3 regions of the Yersinia sp. KBS0713 genome follow, and region 1 is predicted to be linked to each of the others. Evidence: predicted binding sites of a transcription regulator. Region 1 holds the regulator's gene; each other region holds the start of a gene.

Region 1 (4,275 bases):
AATCGCATCTAATAGTGTGGTTTTCCCCGCCCCGGTGGGGCCGGTGATGGCGAATAAGCCGTTGCTGGCAAACGGCTCAGCAGTGAAATCTATCTTCCACTCCCCTTGCAGAGAGTTAATGTTTTTTAGCCGCAGGCTTAAAATTCTCATATCGGTTGCTCCTCTGCGGCATCTTTACCTTGCGTGATCTCTTCCACCACCTGACTGAACATTTGGCGCATCCGCTGCTGGCGTGGTTCGGCTAAATCTGCCTCCTGTGCGAGCCTACGTTCAAATACATCGGCGACACTCAACTCATTGAGTGTCTCTTTCTCTTGCCGCTCAATGCTGTTGTTACGCTGCTCTTTACTGCGACGTAATAGCACGACCTCAACGGGTAGATCTGCGGTCAGGGCCTGAATCCGCCGTTGAATATCAGTGAGATAGTCTTTGGTGGCAACTTCGATATCCAGCCAGACCGGTAAGCCCTGATGATCAACAAATTTAGCCAACTGCTGCTCTATTTGCTGCAAATCCCCTTTAATGAGCTGCATCGGCTGAAATTGCGGTATGAATAGCGGGGTCACTGATGCCAGGGTCTGTTGGGCAAACTCCACCAGATAGACACTTTTCTCTTTGCTCAATTCATCAAAACTCAGGGCAATGGGGGAGCCGCTGTAACGGATATGCTCGGTTTTAGCCACTTGCTGAGCCCGGTGAATATGGCCCAACGCAATGTAATCTGCTGGTGGAAATGCTTGAGCGGGGAACGCATCCAGTGTGCCGATGTAGATATCACGAACCGAGTCTGAGGTGGTGACACCCATGGTGGTGAGATGCCCGGTGGCAATAATAGGTAGCGGCAAACCCAGTTCGGTGCGCAGTTCAATGGCCCGCTGATATAACGCCTGATAGTGGGCAGCAATGGCTTCTTGCAGTGCCAGCTGTTTTTGCTCGCCAGATTCGCCGGCTTGACTGCTCACCAAGTCCCGTGGTCGTAAGAAGGGAATTGCACAGAGTAAGGCCGCAGGTTGTTGCTGATGGTTTTTCAGCGTAATAATTTGTTGTTCGAGATTGCGACTGGCACAAGAGATCACCGTGGTATTCAAATAGGAAAGCAAGTCACGTGATTCATTCAGTGTCGAGACTGAATCGTGATTCCCCCCTAGAACAACCAACTGGCAGCCCGTGGGCTGTAGCTCCACCACGAAGCGGTTATAGAGCTCGCGGGCATAACTAGGTGGGGAGCCGGTATCAAAGATATCACCAGCGACAATCAGCGCATCTACCTGATTTTCTTCAATCTGCCTAATGAGCCAGTGCAGAAATGCCTGGTGTTCGGCAGCCCGGCTTTTGGTGAAGAAGTGTTGGCCTAAATGCCAATCAGAGGTATGGATAATGCGCATAAATCTCCCGCACGGCAGGTTATCAGTCAAAGAGAGTGGCGCTGATTATAAACGCTGACCGCAGGATGTCGCGGCTAAAACAGTCGCTTGAAGTAAATCTCCGAGACGTCTCGCAAACTTGGCTGCTGCATTTTGCAATTACTGTAAAATTTATCACTATGCTTATTGCGGGTAGAAGCGCGATGTTTTTCATAAAAATGTCACAAAACTGACGCATAATGGCTCCCGAAATCAAATAGTGACCACTAACTTACTGGCAGGGTTGATGATGGCAAGACGCATACTGGTGGTGGAAGATGAAGCGCCAATCCGTGAGATGGTGTGCTTTGTGTTGGAACAGAATGGTTACCAACCATTAGAAGCCGAAGATTATGACAGCGCAGTCACTCGTTTGTCGGAGCCTTTCCCTGATTTAGTGCTGCTGGACTGGATGCTGCCGGGTGGCTCGGGTATCCAATTTATTAAACATATGAAGCGCGAAGCATTGACCAGAGATATTCCGGTGATGATGTTGACAGCCCGTGGCGAAGAAGAAGATAGAGTCCGCGGTTTGGAAGTGGGTGCTGATGACTATATTACCAAGCCTTTTTCGCCGAAAGAGCTGGTGGCGCGCATCAAGGCGGTTATGCGGCGGATATCGCCAATGGCGGTGGAGGAAGTGATTGAAATGCAAGGGCTAAGCCTTGACCCCTCCTCACATCGGGTGATGGCTAACGAGCAAGCTCTGGATATGGGGCCGACCGAGTTTAAACTACTGCACTTCTTTATGACCCATCCTGAGCGTGTTTACAGTCGTGAGCAGTTGCTTAATTATGTCTGGGGCACTAACGTTTATGTAGAAGATCGGACGGTTGACGTGCATATTCGTCGACTACGCAAGGCGCTTGAAGTTGATGGTCATGACCGCATGGTACAAACTGTCCGGGGAACTGGATACCGTTTCTCAACGCGCTACTGAGTTTTCAGTGCCGGAGAATTCGTTGTGTTAGAACGTTTATCGTGGAAAACGCTGGCTTTAGAGCTGGCCCTTTTTTGTTTGCCGGCATTACTGCTGGGTGCTTTTATCGGGTATCTCCCTTGGTTATTGCTGATATCCGTGCTCGCGGCGCTAGTCTGGAACTTCTATAACCAACTTAAGTTATCTCACTGGCTGTGGTTAGACCGCAGCATGACCCCGCCTGCTGGCCGTTGGAGCTGGGAGCCGCTATTTTACGGCTTATACCAGATGCAACTGAGAAATCGTCGGCGTCGGCGCGAGTTGGCACTACTCATCAAGCGCTTTCGTAGTGGTGCCGAATCACTGCCGGATGCGGTGGTTATCACCACCATTGATGGCAATATCTTCTGGTGTAACGGCCTGGCTCAGCAACTGCTTGGGTTTCGTTGGCCGGAGGATAATGGTCAGCATATTCTTAACTTATTGCGCTATCCAGAGTTCAGCCAATATCTGCAACAGCAACTCTTTTCCCGCCCACTGACCCTGCAATTGAATAATGGCTATTACGTTGAGTTTCGCGTGATGCCTTATTCAGAAGGGCAATTACTGATGGTCGCCCGTGATGTGACCCAAATGCGTCAGTTGGAAGGGGCGAGGCGTAACTTCTTTGCGAATGTCAGCCATGAACTGCGCACCCCCCTGACAGTATTGCAGGGCTATTTGGAAATGATGCATGACCAGGAGTTAGCCGGGCCATTGCGGGACAAAGCACTCGGGACGATGCAGGAGCAGACCAAGCGCATGGATGGGCTGGTTAAACAGCTATTGACGCTATCACGTATTGAAGCTGCACCTAATGTGGATATGAATGAGCGAGTGGATATTCCGTTGATGCTAAAAGTATTGCAGCATGAGGTACAGGCATTGAGTAATGGCCGTCACGAGATCACTTTTCGGGTGAATGAGCAGTTAAAGGTGTTTGGCAACGAAGATCAACTGCGCAGTGCTGTCTCGAATCTGGTCTATAACGCGGTTAATCACACCCCTGAGGGCACCAAAATTGAGGTGTGTTGGCAGCAAACGCCACAAGGCGCACACTTTCAGGTCAGCGACAATGGGCCGGGAATTGGCCCGGAACATGTGCCACGGCTGACCGAGCGTTTCTATCGGGTGGATAAAGCGCGCTCACGGCAAACGGGCGGTAGTGGGCTGGGGCTGGCGATTGTGAAGCATGCATTGAGCCACCACGATGCACGTTTAGAGGTGATGAGTGAAATTGGTCTGGGCACGCGATTTATATTTACCTTGCCGAACCGGTTGATTGTTCCCGCAGTTTTAGCCGAAAATGCAGTCAAATCCTAACACTGCATGGATACTAAGCTGATGAGATGGGGGAAATGGGCGCTGTTCACTGCCATGCTAGGGGTTAGCTGTGGTGTTCTTGCGCAACAGGTGGAGCTATCACCGATGACGGCCGGGCACTCATCACTGCCCGTTTCAACAGCTGATACCTTGTCAGGTAATCTTTCCAGTGTCGGTTCTGATACCTTAGCCAACTTGATCTCCTTGTGGGCTGATGATTTCAATCAGCACTATCCCGGTGTTAATTTGCAGATACAGGCCGCAGGATCGTCCACTGCGCCTGCCGCGTTGGCAGCTGGGGCCGCTCAGCTCGGTCCTATGAGTCGGCCAATGAAAGCTGGTGAAGTTAGCGCATTTATCCAGCGTTATGGCTATCCGCCGCTGGCGGTCCCAGTGGCCGTCGATGCATTGGTGGTTTTTGTTCATCAGGACAACCCACTGAATAAACTGACTTTATCTCAGCTTGATGCCATTTTCTCGCAAAATCGCCGCTGCGGAGCACCTCGCCCGATTCAGCGCTTTGGTGAATTGGGGTTAACAGGTGACTGGGCGAATCGCGCTTTGCAGCGGTATAGCCGAAATTCAGCCTCA
Region 2 (4,275 bases), 810 kb from region 1:
ACGATCTGCTTGTTCTCTCCGTCACTCAATAACCTAACTTCTTATTTTAACTTACTGATGCTGCCCCTGCTTTTGCAGGAACTGCACGCCCTTATCTGGGAAGTCGGTAAACACCCCATCAACCTGCGCCTGGTTGTAGATAATGTCGAACAGCTGATTGACGTCAGTGGCGTATTTAGGCAGTTTATCCGCCCGGATAGTGAACGGATGAACCATCATGTTATTGGCATGGGCTTCCTTGACCATATCCGTCAACTTGATGTTATTCGGCGTGGAGCTTTCAACAACCAGCATATGGTAGTCAGGGCCGATACCGTCAGCATACTGCGCCACTTGCTTCATTGCGCCTGGTTTGAACATCCAGTCGTAGCTGTAATTTACCCACTTGCCATCTGGTTTCTGCTCGTAGGTCTCATTCCAATCGGTATAGGCCACCAACTGAATCAGCTTCAGGTTCATGCCCATCTTCGGTTCCAGCTCATTTTTAATGCGCTTTAACTCATTCGCATCAAAGCATTGCAGATAAACATTATCGGCTTTGCTGGTGTAACCATACTGCTTCAACACTTCCAGCACCTTGGTGGAGATATCTTTGCCCTCCTGCTTATGGAACCACGGCGCTTTGATTTCAGGATAAATACCGATGTTCTTACCGGTCGAATGATTCAGCCCCTGAACAAATTCAATCTCTTCCTGGAAGGTGTGCACGCGGAAGTCAGATTTGCCCATCGGGAAACGGCCCGGATAGCTCTGCACCTTTTTACCATTCTTATCAATATCAAAACCTTCGGTAAATTTCAGTGACTTGATTTCCGGCAGTGTAAAATCAATGGCGTAATAGCGGCCATCTTTGCGTGCGCGATCAGGGAAACGATCAGCGACATCTGTCACCCGATCCAGATAATGGTCATGCAGCACCACCAACTCATTATCTTTGGTCATCACTAAATCTTGCTCAAGATAATCAGCGCCTTGCGCATAAGCCATGGCTTTAGCGGGCAGGGAGTGCTCAGGTAAATAGCCACTGGCACCCCGATGCGCGATAACGACTTTGTCTGCTGATTTATCTTTGGCTAATGGTTCCGCCGCTTGCACCTGACCTGCTATTGAAGATGCCAGAATAATACTCGCCAACACGGTTTTGATGTGGGTTTGCATTGATAGTGCTCCATCTTGAAATCTATTGGGTATAGGTTCTAGGGGGTAAAAAAAGGCCGTGACGCTATCTAATCCATAAATAACGGCACAGCCTGTCATCATCTTAACTCACTGAACTATCAGAACTTATAGGTCCTGCTTTCTCGCCAGCTCTTCGTGATGCTTTTTCTCGCTAAACATTACGACGATCAGTAACACCACGGCCAGAATGCTGCCGCCGATCATGACCATAAAGCCGCCATCCCAACCGAAGAAGTCAACGGTGTAGCCGACGATGGCACTTGCTGCGACCGAACCGCCCAGATAACCGAACAGGCCAGTGAAGCCCGCCGCCGTCCCTGCCGCTTTTTTCGGTGCTAATTCAAGGGCATGTAAACCAATCAGCATCACCGGGCCATAGATCAGGAAGCCGATGGTGATCATACAGGCCATATCGATGCCCGGATTACCGACCGGGTTCAGCCAGTAAATGATGGTCGCGATAGTCACCAGTGTCATAAAGAACACGCCAGTTGCACCACGATTGCCTTTAAACACTTTGTCGGACATCCAACCGCACAGCAGCGTCCCTGGAATACCAGCGTATTCATACAGGAAATATGCCCATGACGATTTATCCAGCGCGAAGTGCTTCACTTCTTTCAGGTAGGTGGGTGACCAGTCGAGGATGCCGTAACGCAGCAAATAGACAAAAACGTTAGCAATCGCGATGTACCACAACAGTTTGTTGGGCAAGATGTACTGCATGAAGATCTGCTTAGCTGTCAGCTCCTCTTCCGCTTCTTTACTGTAATCGTCCGGATAGTCGTTTTTGTACTCTTCAATCGGTGGCAAGCCCACGGATTGAGGGGTATCGCGCATCAGACCAAAGACAATCAATGCCACCAAAATGGCACCGAACGCCGGCATATAGAGTGCCGCTTTCCAGTCGTTAAACCACGCCATCCCTAGCAGGAACAGCAATGGCGGCAAACCACCACCCACGTTATGGGCGCAGTTCCAGACCGACACAATACTGCCGCGCTCTTTCTTCGACCACCAGTGCACCATGGTTCGGCCACATGGCGGCCAACCCATACCCTGGAACCAGCCGCACAAGAACAGCAGCACAAACATCACGGCAATGCTGGAGGTTGCCCAAGGCACGAAGCCCATAAACAGCATCACGGCGGCGGAGAGAATCAAACCGGCGGAGAGGAATACCCGCGGATTCGAGCGGTCAGAGACCGACCCCATGATGAATTTTGAGAAACCATAGGCGATAGAAATACCGGATAGTGCGAAACCTAGATCCCCGCGCGAGAACCCCTGTTCGATCAAATACGGCATGGCCAAAGTAAAGTTTTTACGCACGAGATAGTAGGCGGCATAACCGAAGAAAATGCCCATGAATATTTGCCAGCGTAAGCGGCGGTAAGTTGGATCGACCTGGTCTGTGGGAAGCCGTGCCACATGTGGCGCGGGCTTGAAAATACTCAACATGAGTGCCTCCGATGGCTTTTTTGTTGTTTTTTACCCCGGTGTTTCAACCCGGTGGTTAAACGGCGTACATGCTCTCGTTTATGTTCTATAACGAACGCCATGCTAGATAAATTCACTCTGTTTATCTGTGAGTGATGGCGCATTTGTTACACTTATATGAAAGCAGGGGCAATTTTGAGCGATTGGTTAACATTTTGAAACCAGTAATGAGAAATTCCCTGTGACTTTGATCACAATCATGGTTTTAAAGCACCATAATAGTTTCGTTTTTAGTTCGTTTTTGTTCCTTATCAAACAATACCCATAAAGAGTGTGGCTCAATAGACGCATAATTAGCCGCCAGGCGGCTGTCTGATAATGCGGGGTCTTTCATGACGAACAGTTCTCCTTACACAGAAACGGATGTCATCATCATCGGTGGCGGCGCCACCGGCGCAGGGATCGCGCGTGACTGCGCCCGCCGGGGTTTGGCTTGTACGTTGTTGGAGCGGCATGACATTGCCACCGGCGCGACGGGTCGTAACCACGGCTTACTACACAGTGGCGCACGTTATGCGGTGACTGATGGCGAGTCCGCCCGTGAATGTATTGAAGAAAACCGGATCCTAAAACGTATTGCTCGCCACTGTATTGAGCAAACAGATGGCCTGTTTATTACCCTGCCAGAAGACTCTCTGGAGTATCAGCAGCAATTTATTGCCCGCTGTCAGGAGGCGGGGATCGAAGCGCAAGCCATTGATCCCAAACAGGCCCTGCGACTGGAACCTGCCGCTAACCCCGCATTGATTGCCGCCGTTCGCGTCCCAGATGGCACTGTTGATCCCTTTCGCTTAACCGCCGCCAATATGCTGGATGCTCGTGAGCACGGTGCGAATGTGCTCACTTATCATGAGGTTATCGGTCTTTTACGCCAGGGTGACCGTGTGAGCGGCGTGCGCGTTTTCGATCATAAAAATCATCGCCAATATGAGATCCATGCGCAGATTGTGGTCAATGCCGCAGGGATCTGGGGGCAGCACATTGCCGAATACGCGGATCTTCGTATTCGCATGTTCCCTGCTAAAGGTGCGCTACTGATCCTCGGCCATCGGATCAATAACATGGTGATCAACCGCTGCCGTAAACCGGCGGATGCGGACATTTTGGTTCCCGGCGACACCATCTCATTGATCGGCACCACCTCCACCCACATCGAATATGACCAAATAGACAATATGGTGGTCACCGCACAAGAGGTGGACACCTTAATCCGCGAAGGGGCCAAACTCTCGCCGCAACTGGCGCAAACCCGCATTCTACGGGCTTACGCCGGCGTCAGACCGCTGGTGGCCAGTGATGATGACCCGTCAGGGCGCAATGTTAGTCGTGGCATCGTGCTACTAGATCATGCCAGCCGTGATGGGTTGGAAGGTTTCATCACCATCACTGGCGGTAAACTGATGACCTACCGCCTGATGGCGGAGTGGGCCACTGATAAAGTGTGCGAAAAATTGGGGGTGACCGCGAGCTGCACCACCGCCAAGGAGCCGCTACCCGGCTCACAACAGTCGGCGGAACAGACCCTCAGCAAAGTAATTTCGCTGCCTGCCAGCATTCGCGGTTCTGCGGTTTATCGCCACGGCGACCGCGCGACAC
Region 3 (4,275 bases), 940 kb from region 1:
TTTTATCGCCCCGACCCAGCCACTTATAACCTGCCAGCGCGGCAGCTTCGGTAACACGGGAGAACTCGATGGCTAATTCACGTTTCATGGTTAGACCTGTTGATTGCGAAATGGAGGAGTTGTGTATGGGCGGGAATTCTATCACCCTTCGCCCTTGAAGTCGTAGAGGGGTTAGTGGTGGCGCCGTGAGCGCATAAAAAAACGCGCTATCGGGGGGCGATAGCGCGTTGATAACAAAAACACGTTCAGCGTAAAACAGGCAGACTGTTACTCTTCGTGCTCTTCCCATGCCTGAGCACGGGCCACCGCTTTCTTCCAGCCTTTGTAGCGGAAATCACGCTCAGTGGTTTCAATCCCTGGGCGGAATTCGCGCTCAATCGTTGCCTTGCTCTTCACTTCATCCAGATCATTCCAGAAGCCCGTTGCCAGACCCGCCAGGAATGCCGCACCCAGCGCAGTACTTTCGCGCACTGCCGGGCGCTCAACACGTGTGCCCAGAATATCGGCCTGGAACTGCATCAGGAAGTTGTTCGCCACTGCGCCACCATCGACACGCAGTGATTTCAGGCGTGCGCCGGAATCCGCTTGCATCGCATCCAGTACATCGCGAGTTTGGTAAGCGATTGACTCAAGTGTTGCGCGGATAATGTGGTTACTGTTAACGCCACGGGTCAGACCGAAAATCGCACCACGGGCATACGGGTCCCAATAAGGGGCGCCCAAGCCAGTGAAAGCAGGCACCACATACACGCCGTTGCTGTCTTTCACTTTAGTCGCGAAGTATTCGGAGTCGGTGGCATCACTGATCAGTTTCAGCTCATCACGCAGCCATTGGATAGATGCGCCACCAATAAACACTGCGCCTTCCAGTGCATAGTTAACTTCACCACGTGGGCCACAGGCGATAGTGGTCAACAGGCCATGATTAGACTGAACCGCTTCTTCACCGGTGTTCATCAGCAGGAAGCAGCCAGTGCCGTAGGTGTTTTTCGCCATGCCTGGTTGCACACAAAGCTGGCCGAACAGAGCCGCTTGTTGATCACCGGCGATCCCAGCGATTGGGATACGCGTCCCGCCCTTACCACCAATGTTGGTTTGGCCGTAAACTTCGGAGGAGGGGCGAACTTCAGGCAGCATAGCGCGTGGAATGTTCAGCGCCGCCAGCATACGTTCATCCCACTCTTTGGTGCGGATATTAAACATCATGGTACGTGATGCGTTGGTGTAATCCGTAACGTGTACACGGCCCTGTGTCATGTTCCACACCAGCCAGGTATCCACGGTACCAAACAGCAGCTCGCCACGCTCAGCACGGTCACGCGCGCCCTCCACGTTATCGAGGATCCATTTCACTTTCGTGCCGGAGAAGTAAGGGTCAACCACCAAGCCGGTGTTGTGGCGGATGTACTCTTCCAGCCCCTCTTTTTTCAATTTTTCGCAGATATCGGCAGTACGGCGACATTGCCAAACAATGGCGTTATACACCGGTTTACCGGTCGCTTTATCCCAAACAATGGTGGTTTCACGTTGGTTGGTGATGCCGATACCGGCTATCTCATCAGAACTGATACCGGCTTTCGCCAGCACTTCAACCAGCGTGGAACTCTGGGTTGCCCAGATCTCCATGGGGTCATGCTCAACCCAACCCGCTTTCGGGTAAATTTGGGTGAATTCGCGCTGAGACACACTCACGATATTAGCATCATGATCCAGCACCACTGCTCTGGAGCTGGTGGTCCCTTGATCAAGCGCAACAATATATTTTTTTTGAGTCGTATTTTCAGTTGTCATAATAAGCTCACATTTTAAGTTGCCGTTTATAGCATTATCTATTATTTATGCTTTGCGTTCTGTGGCGGTGACCGTAGTTTCTTCTTCATCGATTGCACACACATCACATGGCAAGTGGCGGCCAATCAGCGCGCGATAACCAAATGCACCAAGCAATGCACCGACAATTGGCCCGAAGATTGGCACCAGGAAGTAAGGAATATCACGCCCGCCAGTGAAGGCAATTTCGCCCCAACCTGCCAGATAAGCGAAAGCTTTTGGACCAAAGTCACGTGCAGGGTTTAATGCGAAACCGGTCAATGGCCCCATTGATGCACCGATAACGGCTATCAGTATACCAATCAGCAGAGGAGCCAGTGGGCCACGTGGAATACCGTTACCATCGTCAGTCAGCGCCAAAATCAGGCACATCAGAATGGCGGTAATCACGGTTTCAACCAGGAAAGCCTGGAAAACAGAAATGTGCGGGTTTGGATAGGTGGAGAAGATACCCGCCAGATTTAGGCTCTCAGCGCTGCCGCGAACCATTTGATGGGTCTGTTCAAAATCGACGAACAGGTTGTAGTACAGGCCGTACACTAATGCGGCAGCGCAAAATGCGCCGGCAACCTGCGCCACAATGTAAGGGATAACTTTACGGCGATCAAAGCAGGCGAATAACCACAGTGCGATGGTTACTGCCGGATTAAGGTGTGCACCTGAGATTGCTGCTGTTAAATAGATGGCCATGGCAACACCCAGGCCCCAAATGATACTAATTTCCCATTGCCCGAAACTGGCGCCGGCCAACTTCAACGCAGCAACACAACCTACACCAAAAAAGATTAGCAGACCGGTACCGAGGAACTCTGCGATACACTGGCCCTTCAAGGTCGAACTAGCGGTTTGGCTCATAGTAGATGTCCTACAGACAGAGATTTATAGGGTATTTCTTATTTTTGCCCTTCGGACCGCGAAGGGAGTGATGTAAATTTATCGTTAACGAGCACAAACGAGAAATAGCGAAATCAAAATGTGTGTGGTGCGTCATAAAAATGAGCGATTTCGCGTTATTCATGGCTGTTAAGGGACTTTAAAAGTGTGATCAGACCAGTGGTTTTCTCCCTGCTTGTTAAGAGAATGTAGAGTTTTACAGGATAGCTCACCGCCGTCTTTCAGTTTTTACTGATTTATACTTATACGAAATTGCTACAGAGTGTGGTTTGTGCCCGTATGGCGCTAGACAGGGGGAGACTGGCTACATACAATCGGTTTATCAAGAGCATCGTTTTTATCAAGCTGCGTTGCCTTTATGAAGGAACGCGTTAGAACATAGCGCTTGTTACACTCGTTCGATGAATATATAGCGCGATAAGTATTCACAGCAGTTTCATCTACCGAGGGTTGCTTTAGTCGATACGGGTTATGTCGTGCATAGGGTAACTTCGGTGAAGAATGATGACTGCGACTAAAAGTTGTACGCCTTGCTACCAGAAGGGGACCGAAGAATGTCATTTGAAGTATTTGAGAAATTGGAAGTTAAAGTTCAGCAGGCGATTGATACCATCACTTTATTGCAGATGGAAATTGAAGAGCTGAAAGAGAAAAATAACACCCTGTCCCAAGAAGTTCAGGATGTAGCGGGTGGTCGTGAAGCCTTAGTGCGTGAAAATGAGCAACTAAAGCAAGAGCAGCACGTCTGGCAGGATCGTCTGCGGGCGCTGCTGGGAAAGATGGAAGAAGTCTGAGTACTGACTGGCTTGCACAAACTCTTCCTGCTTGAAGTGGCAGGAAAGCAAAAGGGCGATATCGATATCGCCCTTTTTTATGTTTTTCGCTGAGAGATACGTGGAGTGTTATTCAATATCCAAGGGTTCTTCTGACAGAATAATACCGGTGTTGTCAGCATACAAATGGTCACCGGAGAAGAAGGTTACACCGCCAAAGTTAACGCGGATATCACTCTCGCCAATACCTTCATCGGCGGCACCGACAGGGATAGCGGCCATGGCCTGAATACCGATATCCAACTCAGCCAGTTCATCAACCTGACGGACGGCACCGTAAACGACAATCCCTTCCCACTCGTTTCTCAACGCTAAATCAGCAAGTTCAGCATTGACTAATGCACGGCGCACCGAGCCACCGCCATCGACGACCAGGACACGGCCCAGACCATTCTCTTCAAGCAGGTCAAACAACAAGCCGTTATCTTCGAAACATTTTACAGTAGTAATCTTGCCACCAAATGAAGTACGTCCGCCAAAATTGGAGAACAGTGGTTCTACCACATTTACCTCTTCGTGATAGATATCGCAGAGATCGGAAGTATCATATTTCATAGGATTAACGTCTGGTTGCGGCTGGGATGCTAAGTATATCCCTTTCTGGCTACTGTTGGCAAAATCATCAATTGTTAAATTTATCCGAGCCGACCTTCGCGCCAGCCCGCTCGGACAAAGAGAGACACGGGATTAACTGAATACTAAGCCGACAGCAAACAGG

What was found. The regulator PhoB, encoded in region 1, activates phosphate uptake and scavenging genes when phosphate is short. The targets are predictions, from matches to a motif close to CTGTCATAAAACTGNCNNAT.
Positions count from the first base shown of each region.
Region 2: the regulator PhoB is predicted to act here: its motif matches at 2,784-2,803, upstream of glpT (glycerol-3-phosphate transporter).
Region 3: the regulator PhoB is predicted to act here: its motif matches at 2,815-2,834, upstream of FFE93_RS20560 (MIP/aquaporin family protein).

Region 1 covers NZ_CP042173.1:3,399,278-3,403,552, reverse strand. Annotated here, with positions in the region: gene FFE93_RS16335 (AAA family ATPase) at 1-150, opposite strand, end outside; gene sbcD (exonuclease subunit SbcD) at 147-1,385, opposite strand; gene phoB (phosphate response regulator transcription factor PhoB) at 1,654-2,343, shown strand; gene phoR (phosphate regulon sensor histidine kinase PhoR) at 2,368-3,684, shown strand; gene FFE93_RS16315 (PstS family phosphate ABC transporter substrate-binding protein) at 3,706-4,275, shown strand, end outside.
Region 2 covers NZ_CP042173.1:4,212,975-4,217,249, reverse strand. Annotated here, with positions in the region: gene glpQ (glycerophosphodiester phosphodiesterase) at 52-1,158, opposite strand; gene glpT (glycerol-3-phosphate transporter) at 1,285-2,640, opposite strand; gene FFE93_RS21825 (hypothetical protein) at 2,885-3,013, opposite strand; gene glpA (anaerobic glycerol-3-phosphate dehydrogenase subunit A) at 3,012-4,275, shown strand, end outside.
Region 3 covers NZ_CP042173.1:4,343,119-4,347,393, forward strand. Annotated here, with positions in the region: gene glpX (class II fructose-bisphosphatase) at 1-88, opposite strand, end outside; gene glpK (glycerol kinase GlpK) at 268-1,791, opposite strand; gene FFE93_RS20560 (MIP/aquaporin family protein) at 1,837-2,685, opposite strand; gene zapB (cell division protein ZapB) at 3,279-3,518, shown strand; gene rraA (ribonuclease E activity regulator RraA) at 3,627-4,112, opposite strand; gene FFE93_RS20580 (1,4-dihydroxy-2-naphthoate polyprenyltransferase) at 4,245-4,275, opposite strand, start outside.